DNA from 2 places in the Phytohabitans kaempferiae genome. Region 1 is predicted to be linked to the other one. Evidence: riboswitches for the same ligand, from Rfam matches in the RefSeq annotation. Region 1 holds a riboswitch; the other holds the start of a gene.
The links. Region 1 has a riboswitch for thiamine pyrophosphate ahead of ACFFIA_RS33745 (ECF transporter S component). Riboswitches for the same ligand answer to the same signal wherever they lie in the genome.
Positions count from the first base shown of each region.

Region 2: it holds a riboswitch for thiamine pyrophosphate, as region 1 does, so the genes downstream of both, thiE (thiamine phosphate synthase) here and ACFFIA_RS33745 (ECF transporter S component) in region 1, are expected to answer to the same signal.

Region 1 is NZ_JBHLUH010000073.1:126,775-132,333, forward strand. It holds gene ACFFIA_RS33720 (acyl-CoA dehydrogenase family protein) at 1-255, opposite strand, end outside; gene ACFFIA_RS33725 (DUF6328 family protein) at 305-784, opposite strand; gene ACFFIA_RS33730 (sugar isomerase domain-containing protein) at 825-1,577, opposite strand; gene ACFFIA_RS33735 (TIGR03943 family putative permease subunit) at 1,570-2,406, opposite strand; gene ACFFIA_RS33740 (permease) at 2,585-3,541, opposite strand; TPP riboswitch at 3,865-3,976, shown strand; gene ACFFIA_RS33745 (ECF transporter S component) at 4,029-4,601, shown strand; gene ACFFIA_RS33750 (ABC transporter ATP-binding protein) at 4,612-5,559, shown strand, end outside.
Region 2 is NZ_JBHLUH010000004.1:211,633-217,191, reverse strand. It holds gene ACFFIA_RS02100 (ABC-F family ATP-binding cassette domain-containing protein) at 1-696, shown strand, start outside; gene ACFFIA_RS02095 (copper resistance CopC/CopD family protein) at 729-2,504, shown strand; TPP riboswitch at 2,602-2,710, shown strand; gene thiE (thiamine phosphate synthase) at 2,704-3,327, shown strand; gene thiO (glycine oxidase ThiO) at 3,324-4,349, shown strand; gene thiS (sulfur carrier protein ThiS) at 4,346-4,546, shown strand; gene ACFFIA_RS02075 (thiazole synthase) at 4,548-5,333, shown strand; gene ACFFIA_RS02070 (thiamine phosphate synthase) at 5,330-5,559, shown strand, end outside.

The DNA of each region.
Region 1 (5,559 bases):
GACCTCGTCGGGGATGCTCGCCTCCCGCTCGATCCGCGCACCGTCTACATCAGACCGCACGTACGCGTCGAGCCTCGCCATGAACTCCTCGGCGTCGGCCACGGACTCCGGCGACGCGGCCGGCCACGGATCGATCAGATCGAGCCGGAACCGCCCCAGGAACAACTCCTTGCCGAAGCTCGGCTTGCGCCACTCCGACTCGCGCGCGGCCTCGGCGACCTGCCTGGCCTGCTTTTCCGAAACGGTCGCGGTCACGGCATACCCCCTTGACGAGGACGGCTTACTGCCACGCTACCCGTAGGTATTACCCGACGGTAGGGTTCTCGTCCGGCCCGTCCCGGTCGTCCCGTCGCAGCAGAGGGAACAGGCCCCACAGCATCAGGAACCACACGGCGGTGATGCCGCTCAACAGCCACGCGACCCAGCGTTCGAGGATGAAGTCGGTGATCAGCAGCACCGCGCTCACCATCGCCACCAGCATGAACGCCAGCCCGCCGGTGGCCATGCGGTGCGCCGAGCGGACCAACTCGGGCTTGCGGCCGCGCTGGAAGAGCATCCGGTGGTACGCCACGGGCGCGATGAGCATCGCGGCCGCACCGGCTGCGGCGAGCAGCGCGACGACGTACACGTCCTTCTGGAACTGGCTCACCTTCTCGAAGCCGACGCTGAACGGCAGGGTCAGCAGGAAGGCGAACAGGATCTGCACACCGGTCTGCGCGACGCGAAGCTCCTGTAGCAGATCGGCGAAGTTACGCTCGTAGCGTTCCTTGTCGGTCTCCGGCACGCCGCCGACAGTGCCCGCCCGGCTTCAAGATCAAACCCAGCTACGCGCCGCGCCGGATCCGCCCCGCGTATCGGGCTTCCAGCGCGTGGTTGTGCTCGTCGCCGCCGGGGATGTTGGCGGAGAGATAGACCGGCGGCACCTCGCCCGCGTCGACCATCCGCCGCACCACCTCGGCCACGACCTGCTGGGCCAGCAACGCCGCGGTGATCGAGGAGATCGCGCCGACCGCGCCGCCGCCGGGCAGCGGGAGGGTCGCGTCGCCGTACGGCGCGCCGTTGTCGAGCACCACGTCGGCGATGTCGGCCAGCTTGCGCCCGGACGGATGGCGCGAGTCGACGCCCGCCGAGTGGGCCAGCGAGGTGACCGCCACCAGCCCGTGCCCGCGCTCCTTGACCAGCGTCGCGAACTCCACGATGGAGCCGTTGACGCCCGAGTTGGAGGCGAGGACGAAGACGTCGGCGGGCTGGACCGGCGCCAGCGCGTACAGCCGGTGCGCCACCGACGGGTCGCGCTCCAGCATCGGCCCGAGCACGCTGGGCGGCTCGCCGCCGAAGAGCACCAGGTCGCGCAGCGCGATCCGGTTGGTGGGCACCAGCCCGCCGGCCCGCCCGGCGACCTCCATCGCGAAGGCCTCGGAGTGCCCACTGCCGAACGCGTGCACCACTCCCCCGGCCCGCACCGCCGCCACGATCAGCTCGGCGGCCCGATCGACTCCCGCACGCTGGCCGGCCGCCACGCGCTCCATCGTGGACACCGCCACGCGCAGGTAGCTCTCCGCGCTCAGCTCACTCATACTGCTGCTTCGGCGGGTCGATCTCGGTCCATGTCTCCACCTCGATGAAGGGGATCGTCTCCTCGTTGACCGGGTCGCTCATGGTCTGCTCGGTGTACTTGCCGACCACCTCGACCCAGGCGTCGTTGGCCAGCGCGGCCGGCGCGTTGCCGGACATGCCCAGCTTGATCGGGCGGCCGTCGGCGGCGCAGCAGCTCAGGATGATCCGGGCCAGGATCGGCTCGCCGTTGGGCCCACGCGCGATGAAGCCGGTCAGCTGCACCCTGCGGTCGCCGAGCGAGACGCCCTTGTCGAACACCGCCCGGGAGGCGTAGTCGAGCACGCTGATCTTGGCGGGATCGCCGGCCGGGAGCGGCGGGTAGTCGGAGATCTGCTGGCTGGAGAGGGCGGTGCCGGACTGTCCCGCCGCGTACGACCCGAGCGCCGGCGGGGCGACCAGCAGCAGCCCCAGCACCGGCAGGAGGAGCAGCCAGCCGACCCACGGCTCGCGGTGCGGCTTGCCGTCACCGTGGTCGTGGCCGTGGTCGTGCGCGCCGGCGTGGGCCTCGGGGTCGTGCTGGCCGCCCCCCGCTCCCCCCGCGAGGCGCCCAGCGAGCCGGCGCCATCCGCCCTCGCCGCCCCGCTCCTCGGCTTGGCCGTTGCCTCCCGAGGGGCGCAGCACCTCGTGGACGAGCGTCATCACCGCCGCCGCGATCAGCGCGACTCCGGCCGCGATGAGGAACGGCTGGAGCGACTCCTTCACGTACCGCAGGTACATGTCGGTCACGCTGGCCCGCACGATCGCGCCGCCGAGCAGCAGCATCACGACAGCCTGAGCCTGCCGGTTCACCGGACCACCGCCCCTCGCGTCGCCAAGAACCCGAACGCGCCAACTCGTTCGTTCACAGTGCTTGCTGGGTTCGCTCGCTCGTGCGGCGCCAAAGGCGACGCCTTCCCTCGCAGGCCCGAAACCCCGACTCCGTCGGCGGGCCCGCTCAGTCCAGACGCCGCCGCGCCAACTCGCTCGCTCACAGGATCACCGCCCCCACACCGACGGCGACGAGGATCGCGATCGCGAACGTCGCCGGCGCGAACCGGAACGCGAACCGGCGGCCGAACACGCCGGTCTGCATCGAGATCAGCTTGAGGTCGACCATCGGGCCGACGACCAGGAAGACCAGCCGAGAGGTGAGCGAGAACTGGGAGAGCGAGGCGGCCACGAACGCGTCCGCCTCGGAGCAGATCGAGAGCAGCACGGCGAGCACGGCCAGCGCCAGCACCGAGAGCACCGGATTGTCGGCGAGGGTCTGGAGCCACCGCTCGGGCACCACGACGTTGATGGTGGCGGCGGCCATCGCACCGATGACGAGAAAGCCGCCGGCGTGCACCACGTCATGGCGCACCGAAGCCCAGAAGGCCCGCCCCTTGGGCATGCCGTCGACGTCGGGGCGGTGCGGCAGCCGGATCCACTCGGCCTTGCCCAGCCGCAGCCAGAGCCAGCCCATGATCATGGCGACGACCAGGCTGGCCACGCCGCGGGCGACCACCATCTCGGGGTTGTTGGGGAAGGCGACCGCCGTGGCGGCCAGCACGATCGGGTTGATCGCCGGGGCGGCGAGCAGGAACGCCAGCGCCGCCGCCGGCGTGACCCCGCGGCGCATCAGCGAGCCCGCGATCGGCACCGCGCCGCACTCGCAGCCCGGCAGCACGACACCGGCGCAGCTCGCCACCGGTACGGCGAGCGCGGGATGGCGGGGCAGCGCGCGGGCCCAGAAGGAGCGGGGCACGTACACGGCGATGATGGCGGAGAGCATCACGCCGAACACCAGGAACGGCACCGCCTGCACCATCACCGACACGAAGACGGTGGTCCAGGTCTGGAGGCGGGGGTCGGAGATGGCGTCGGCGACCGGCCCCCGGAAGACCACGAGGAGCACGAGCAGCACCGCGAGGATCTCGACCGATCCGATGCGGTCGCCGAAGATCCGCCGGCGAGGCTCGGTGGGCGGTGGCTCGTCCGGGGCGGCTGGCGAGGTCCAGTCGATCTCGTCGCCGTCCGGCTGCGCGTTACGCGCGGTAGCGCGGTCTGCGGCGGTCACAGCAGGCGAATCCCTTCGGTGCGGCATCCGGCGAAAACGCTCCGCAGCGCTCCACGTCTCCGCGGTGCCCCCACGCACGGCGCCGCCTCAGGGTAGCCCATGTGTGAGCTGCAAACCATTTTCAATCACCTCTTGACGTCTGTCTTGGCAGGTGACAGGCGCCACCGCGCCATTCAAATCGAGAAACCTTCGGTGTTAACGTGAGCGGAAACAACCGACAGGGGAGCGCACAGCGCTGAGAGTGTGGTTGCCGCGAGGCGGTCGCAGACCCTCGAACCTGATCTGGGTAATGCCAGCGCAGGGAGTCGATTCTCAGGCTCGCCGATGGCCGGCGTGCGTCTTCTCCTGGTTCGCGAGGACTGGGAGGTTCCACATGAACAACAACCGTTGGCGCACCGTCGACGTCGTGGTCGCGGCCGTGCTGGGCGTCGCGTTCGGCGTCATCTTCTGGGCGTGGAGCCTGCTGTGGGATGGTCCGGCCAGTGCCATCCCGCTGCCCGGGCGGGCGCTCATCTACGGCATCTGGCTGGTGCCGGCGGTGCTCGGCCCGCTGGTCATCCGCAAGCCGGGCGCGGGCGTGTTCACCGAGTTCGTGGCGGCGACCGTCTCCACCTTCTTCGGCTCGCCGTGGGGCCTGATCACGCTGCTGTACGGCCTGTTCCAGGGCATCGCCGGCGAGTTCGCGTTCGCCGCGACCGGCTACCGCCAGTGGCGCCTGCCCACCGCGATCGTCGGCGGCGCGCTGGCCGGCGGCGCGGCCACGCTGCTCGACCTGATCAACTACTACCCCGAGACGAGCGCCGGCTGGAAGTGGGGGTACACCGGTCTCCTGGTGCTCAGCTCCGCCATCATCGCCGGCGTCGGCGGCTGGCTGCTCACCCGCGCGCTCGCCCAGACCGGTGTGCTCGACCGGTTCCCGGCCGGCCGCGACCGGGTCGCGGTGTGAGCCGGGTCGCTTGATCCGGGCGAAGGGCTTCGGCTGGCGGCACGCGGGCCGCAAGGCGTGGGCGGTCCGCGGCCTCGACCTGCGCGTCGAGCGGGGCGAGCGGGTCCTGCTGCTCGGCCCGTCCGGCGCGGGCAAGAGCACGCTGCTCGCCGGGCTGGCCGGGCTGCTCGCCGCCGACTCCGGCGAGCGGGAGGGCACGGTCGAGGTCGACGGCCGGGTCGGCATCGTCTTCCAGGACCCGGAGACCCAGCTGGTGATGGCGCGGGCCGGCGACGACGTGGCGTTCGGGCTGGAAAACCACGGCGTGCCGGCCGCCGAGATCTGGCCGAGGGTCGACGCGGCGCTGGCCAGGGTCGGCTTCCCGTACGGCCGGGACCGCTCCACCGCCGCCCTCTCCGGGGGCGAGCAGCAGCGCCTGGCGCTGGCCGGCGCGCTCGCCCTCCGCCCGGAGGTGCTGCTGCTCGACGAGCCCACCGCCAACCTCGACCCCGCCGGCGCCGACCTCGTACGCACCGCGCTCCGCGAGGCGGTCGACCCCGGCACCACCGTCGTCCTCGTCGAACACCGCGTCGCCGAGGCACTCCCGCTCGTCGACCGGGTCGTCGTGCTCGATCCGGGCGGCGGCCTCCGCGCCGACGGACCGCCCGACGAGGTGTTCGCCGCGCACGGCGACCGGCTCGCCGAGGAGGGCGTGTGGGTCCCGGGCCGCGAGGTGCCGCCCCGGCGCGCGAGCGCGCCGCCGGGAGACGCACTGCTCTCCGCCGAACGGGCCACCATCCGCGACCGGTTGGCCGCCGTCGATCTTCTGGTACGAGCCGGGGAGGCACTCGCCATCCTCGGTCCGAACGGCACGGGGAAATCCACGCTGGCGCTGCTGCTCGGCGGACTGCTCAAACCGGACGGTGGGCGGATCACCGCCACGCCAGCGCTCGCCGGTGCCGACGCCGCCACTCCCCCG
Region 2 (5,559 bases), on a different contig from region 1:
CCACTGCCCCCGCGCGACCAGGACATCCGGATCCGCCTCACCGGCGGGCGCACCGGCAAGCGGGCGGTGATGTGCGAGCAGCTCGAGCTCGACGGGCTCACCTACCCCTTCGACCTGGAGATCTGGTACGGCGACCGGGTCGCGGTGCTGGGCGCCAACGGCACCGGCAAGTCGCACTTCCTGCGGCTGCTCGCCGGCATCTCGCCGGTGGACGGGGTGGTGCATGCGCCGGTCGCCCACGAGGGTCAGGTACGGCTCGGTGCCCGGGTGCGCGCCGGGCACTTCTCGCAGACCCACGACCGCCCCGACCTTCAGGAGCAGACGCCGGTCGAGATCCTGTGGCGCGGCGACGACCACCGCGACGGGATGGACCGGCACGCCGCGATGAAGGCGCTCAACCGGTACGACCTGGCCGGGCAGGGCGACCAGCGGTTCGGCACGCTCTCCGGCGGGCAGCAGGCGCGCTTCCTCGTACTCCTGCTGGAGCTGTCGGGCGCCACGCTGCTGCTGCTCGACGAGCCCACCGACAACCTCGACATGGCGTCGGCGGAGGCGCTGGAGGAGGGGCTGGCTGCGTTCGCCGGCACGGTGGTGGCGGTGACGCACGACCGGTGGTTCACGCGCTCGTTCGACCGGTTCGTGGTCTTCGGCGGCGACGGCGAGGTGAAGGAGTCGCCCGAGCCGGTCTGGGATTGAACCATCCGGCGCCCAGATCCGAACCACTGTGCATGAGACGGTGGCTGGCCGCGCTGTTCGCTGGGCTGTGCCTGGCCATCCTCGTGCCCGCCGCCCCGGCCAGCGCGCACGCGGCACTCGTCTCGACCACGCCCGAGCAGGGTTCGGTGATCGGCTCGTCGCCGACCAAGGTGTCGCTCACGTTCAACGAGCCGGTGCGGGTGATCCCGGGCCGCACGCAGGTGATCGCCCCGGACGGCAAGCGGATCAACACCGGTGATCCGGTAGCCTCCGGCGGCACGCTCACACTGGATGTACGGGTCGCCGACCGGCCGCTCGGCACGTACCTGGTCAGCTACCGCATCATCTCGGCCGACGGGCATCCGCTCTCCGGCGGCTTCATGTTCTCGGTCGGCGCGCCCTCGCAGACCGCTCCGAAGGCGCTGGAGGACGACCCCTCGGTGGCCGTGCTGCTGGCGACCGCCAAGTACGCCGGCTACGTCGGGCTCACGCTCGTCGTCGGGCCGCTGCTCTTCCTCGCGGTCCTGTGGCCCCGCCGCACGCCGACCCGCGGCCCCCTGCGGCTGGTGCGGATCGGGCTCGGTCTGGTGCTGGTGAGCACGCTCGGCACGTTCTGGTTGCAGGCGCCGTACACCTCCGGCGCCGGGCCGTTCGACGTGTCGGTCGGCGAGCTGCGTGACGTGGCGACGAGCGGGTTCGGCCTCTGGCTGGGCGTACGGCTCGCGGTGCTGGCCGCGGTCGTGCTGCTGCTCCGGACGAGCCCGCCACTGCGCGCCCCGCTGACGGTGGTGGCCCGGCCTCCGGTGCGTGCCGCGGTCGCGGTGGGCGCTGGCGTGTCGGGCGGCGCTGGGCTGCCCCCGGACGACCAGCCGCCCGCGACCCCTCGACCACCGGCCGGCGGCACCTCGGCACGAGAAGGCGGCGGCACCTCGGCGCGGCGGTCACCGCTGCCGCTGGTGCTGCTCGGCGCGTTGGGCCTGCTCACCTGGCCGCTCGCCGGGCACGCGGCCGCCTCGCCGGTGCCGCCCGTCTCGGCGGTCGCGGACGCGGTGCACCTGGCGAGCATGGCGGTGTGGCTCGGCGGCCTGGTGGTGCTGGTCGGCTTCGTACTGCGCCAGGGCTGGGCGGACCGCCGCGTGCTCGGTGTCGTACTGCCGGTCTGGTCCCGCTGGGCGGCGGTCGCGATCTGCTGGCTGGTACTCGGCGGCGTGGTGCAGGCGGTCGTCGAGATCGGTGGGCCGGGCGCGCTGCTCGACACGCGGTACGGCCAGCTCATCCTCGTCAAGGTGGCCCTGCTCGGCGCGGTGCTGGCGGTCGCCTTCTTCTCCCGGCGGCTCGTGCTGCGCCGCTCGCCCGACCGGCTGGGCCGGCTGGTCGCGGCGGAGCTGGGGCTGGCGGCCGTGGTGCTCGCGGCCAGCTCGGTGCTCGTGCAGACCACGCCGGGGCGCTCGGCCGACATCGAGGCGCGGGCCGCCGCCGAGGCGGTGGGCTACTCCACGACGCTCAACAGCGACATCTTCTCGGTGCAGTTCGAGATCTTTCCGGTGCAGCTCGGCGAGAACAACACGCTGCACGCGTTCGTCTACACGCCGCAGGGCAAGCCGGTCAGCGTCGCCGAGTGGAAGGTGACCGCCGCGCTCCCGGAGAAGGGCATCCCGCCGATCCCGAACGATGTCGTCTCCATCCGCGACAACCAGGGCATTGGCGCGATCACCTTCCCCTACCCCGGCGAGTGGGAACTCAGCCTCACAATCCGGCTGGACGACCTCAACCAGGCCACGGTACGCACCACAGTCGACGTAGCCTGACCCGCGGTGGGACATCCTCCACACACGGCGGCGTAACCGGCGTCTCATGCGTGCTCCTCTTTACGAGGGCGTTGACGGCGTCGTACTCTCGCCGAAGGAGTGACCCACGGGAGCCCGGTGCACCGGGCTGAGAGGAGGGCATGCAGCCCTCGACCGTCGAACCTGATCCGGGTAATGCCGGCGCAGGGAGGAGTGCTGCATGCGGCCGTTTCCTCGGCTACATCTCATCACCGACACCCGTCCGGGCCGTGACCCGCTGGCAGTCGTCGCCGCCGCGCTCGCCGTCGCCGGCGCGGGGCTCGCGGTGCAGGTGCGCGTGGAGGACGAGGCGACCGACCGCGACGCATACGACCTGGCCACGCGGGTAAGGGCGTTCTGCGCCGAAGCCGGGGCGACCTGCCTGGTCAACGACCGCCTGCACATCGCGCTGGCCGTGGGAGCGGACGGTGGGCACGTGGGCGCGCTCGACCTGCCGGTCGAGGCAGCGCGGCGCGTGCTCGGGCCGCGGGCGATCCTCGGCGCGACCGCGCGCGAGCCGGCGAGCGCGAAGGCGGCCGTCGACGCCGGCGCCACCTACCTGGGCGTCGGGCCGGCGTACGCGACCACGACCAAGGACGGCCTCCCGCCACCGATCGGGATCGAGGGGGTCGCGGCGGTGGCCGGCGCGGCGGGCGTTCCCGTGATCGCGATCGCGGGGGTGACGGCCGAGCGGATACCGGATCTGCGGGCCGCGGGCGCGCACGGCGTGGCCGTGATCGGCGCGCTCTCCGGCGCACCGGATCCGGTCGAGGCCACCAGGAAACTCTGGGACGCCCTCCGATGAACGACGTCACCGTCGTCGGCGCCGGCCCCATCGGGCTGGCGATCGCCTGGCGGTGCGCCGCGCGGGGCATGACGGTGGAGGTGGCCGACGACGGGCTGCCCGGCGCGTGGCACGCGGCCGCCGGCATGCTCGGGCCGGTCTCCGAGTCCTACTTCGGCGAGGGCGCGCTCACCGCCCTCCTCGTCGAGTCGGCGCGGCGGTGGCCGGGCTTCGCCGCCGAGCTGGGCGCGGAGGAGATCGGCTACCGCGCGAGCGGCACGCTCGTCGTCGCGCTGACCGGCGACGATCTGGCCGAGGTCGAGCGGCTGCGCGTGTACCAGGAAAGTCTCGGACTCCCGATCACGCCACAGCGACCGGGCGAGCTGCGCGACCGCGAGCCCCTGCTCTCGCCGCGCGTGCGCGGTGGCGCGTACGCGCCCGACGACCACCAGGTCGACCCGCGCCGGCTCGTGCCCGCACTCCGCGGCGCGGCGACCTCGGCCGGCGCGGCCATCGTCCGCGAGCCGCGCCCCGCGCGGATCACCGTCGTCGCGGCCGGCACCGGCTCGGCCGCCGTCGCCGGGGTTCCGGTCCGTCCGGTCAAGGGCCAGATCCTCCGCCTCCGCGCGCCCGGCCACCAGCCGCCGGGCTTCTCCCACGTCATTCGCGGGTACGCGGACGGCCGTCACGCCTACCTCGTACCGCGGCTCGACGGGGAGGTGGTCGTGGGCGCGACCGTGGAGGAGCGCACTGACGCGCACGTCACCGCCGGCGGTGTGAGCGAGCTGCTGCGCGCCGCCGCCGACCTGGTGCCGGAGATCAACGAGTACGAGCTGGTCGAGGCGATCGCCGGCCACCGCCCCGGTACGCCCGACAACGCGCCGCTGATCGGGGCGGTGGGCGAGGGCGTGATCGTGGCGACCGGCCACTACCGGCACGGCATCGTGCTCACCCCGGTCACCGCCGATCTCGTCGCCGACCTGGTGGAGACGGGAGTGCCGGATCCGATGTTGGGGCCGTTCGCGCCTGGGAGGTTCGCATGAAGGTAGTGGTGAACGGCAGCGCGCACGCCCTGCCCGACGGGGCGACCGTCGCGGACGTGGTCCGGGCGGTGACCACGGTGGCGCGGGGCGTCGCGGTCGCGGTCAACGGCGAGGTGGTGCCGCGGGCCGGCTGGCCGGGCGCGGCGCTGCGCGAGGGCGACCAGGTCGAGGTGCTGACCGCGGCCCAAGGGGGCTGACATGGCATTGAACGGCGGAGTTCCGAAGATCGCGGGCGTGGAGCTGCGCTCAAGGCTGATCATGGGCACCGGTGGAGCGTCCAATTTGGACATCCTTGAGCGGGCGATCAAGGAGAGCGGCACCGAGCTGGTCACCGTGGCCCTCCGCCGGGTCGACACCGCCGCCACGATGAACGGCGGCCTGCTCGACATGCTGGAGCGCTGCGGCGTACGCGTCCTGCCCAACACCGCCGGCTGCTACACCGCGCGGGAGGCGGTCAAGGTCGCCCACCTGGCGCGCGAGGCGTTCGAGACGCCGTGGGTGAAGCTCGAGGTGATCGGCGACGAGCGCACACTGCTGCCGGACGGCGTGGAGCTGCTGCGGGCGGCCGAGGAGCTGGTGGCGGACGGGTTCCAGGTGCTGCCGTACACCACCGACGACCCGGTGCTGGCCCGCCGCCTGGCCGACGCGGGGTGCGCGGGGGTGATGCCGGCCGGCTCGCCGATCGGCTCTGGGCTGGGCCTCTCCAACCCGCACCACATCCAGCTGATCCGCCAGTCGGTCGACCTGCCGGTGATCCTCGACGCGGGCATCGGCACCGCCTCGGACGCCGCGCTCGCCATGGAGCTGGGCTGCGACGCGGTGATGGCGGCCAGCGCGATCACCCGTGCCGCCGATCCGGTGCGGATGGCGGCGGCGATTCGGCACGCGATCGAGGCGGGGCGGCTCGCGGCGCGGGCGGGGCGGATCCCGCGGCGCTTCCACGCGCTCGCGTCCACGCCGGACGAAGGCAGGCCGGACCTGTGAGTCCACACGGGATAGTCGTGCTCACCGACCGGCGGATGGCGCGCCGGCCGCTCGTGGAGACCGTCGCGGCCTCTGTCGAGGGCGGGGCCCGCTGGGTCGTACTCAGGGAGAAGGACATGCCGCCCGATGAGCGTGCGGCGCTGGCGGAGGCCCTGCGCGCGGTGCTCGCGGATGTTGGTGGTCGGCTGATCGTGGCGGGGCCGGACCCGCTCGGCGGGAGCGCGGT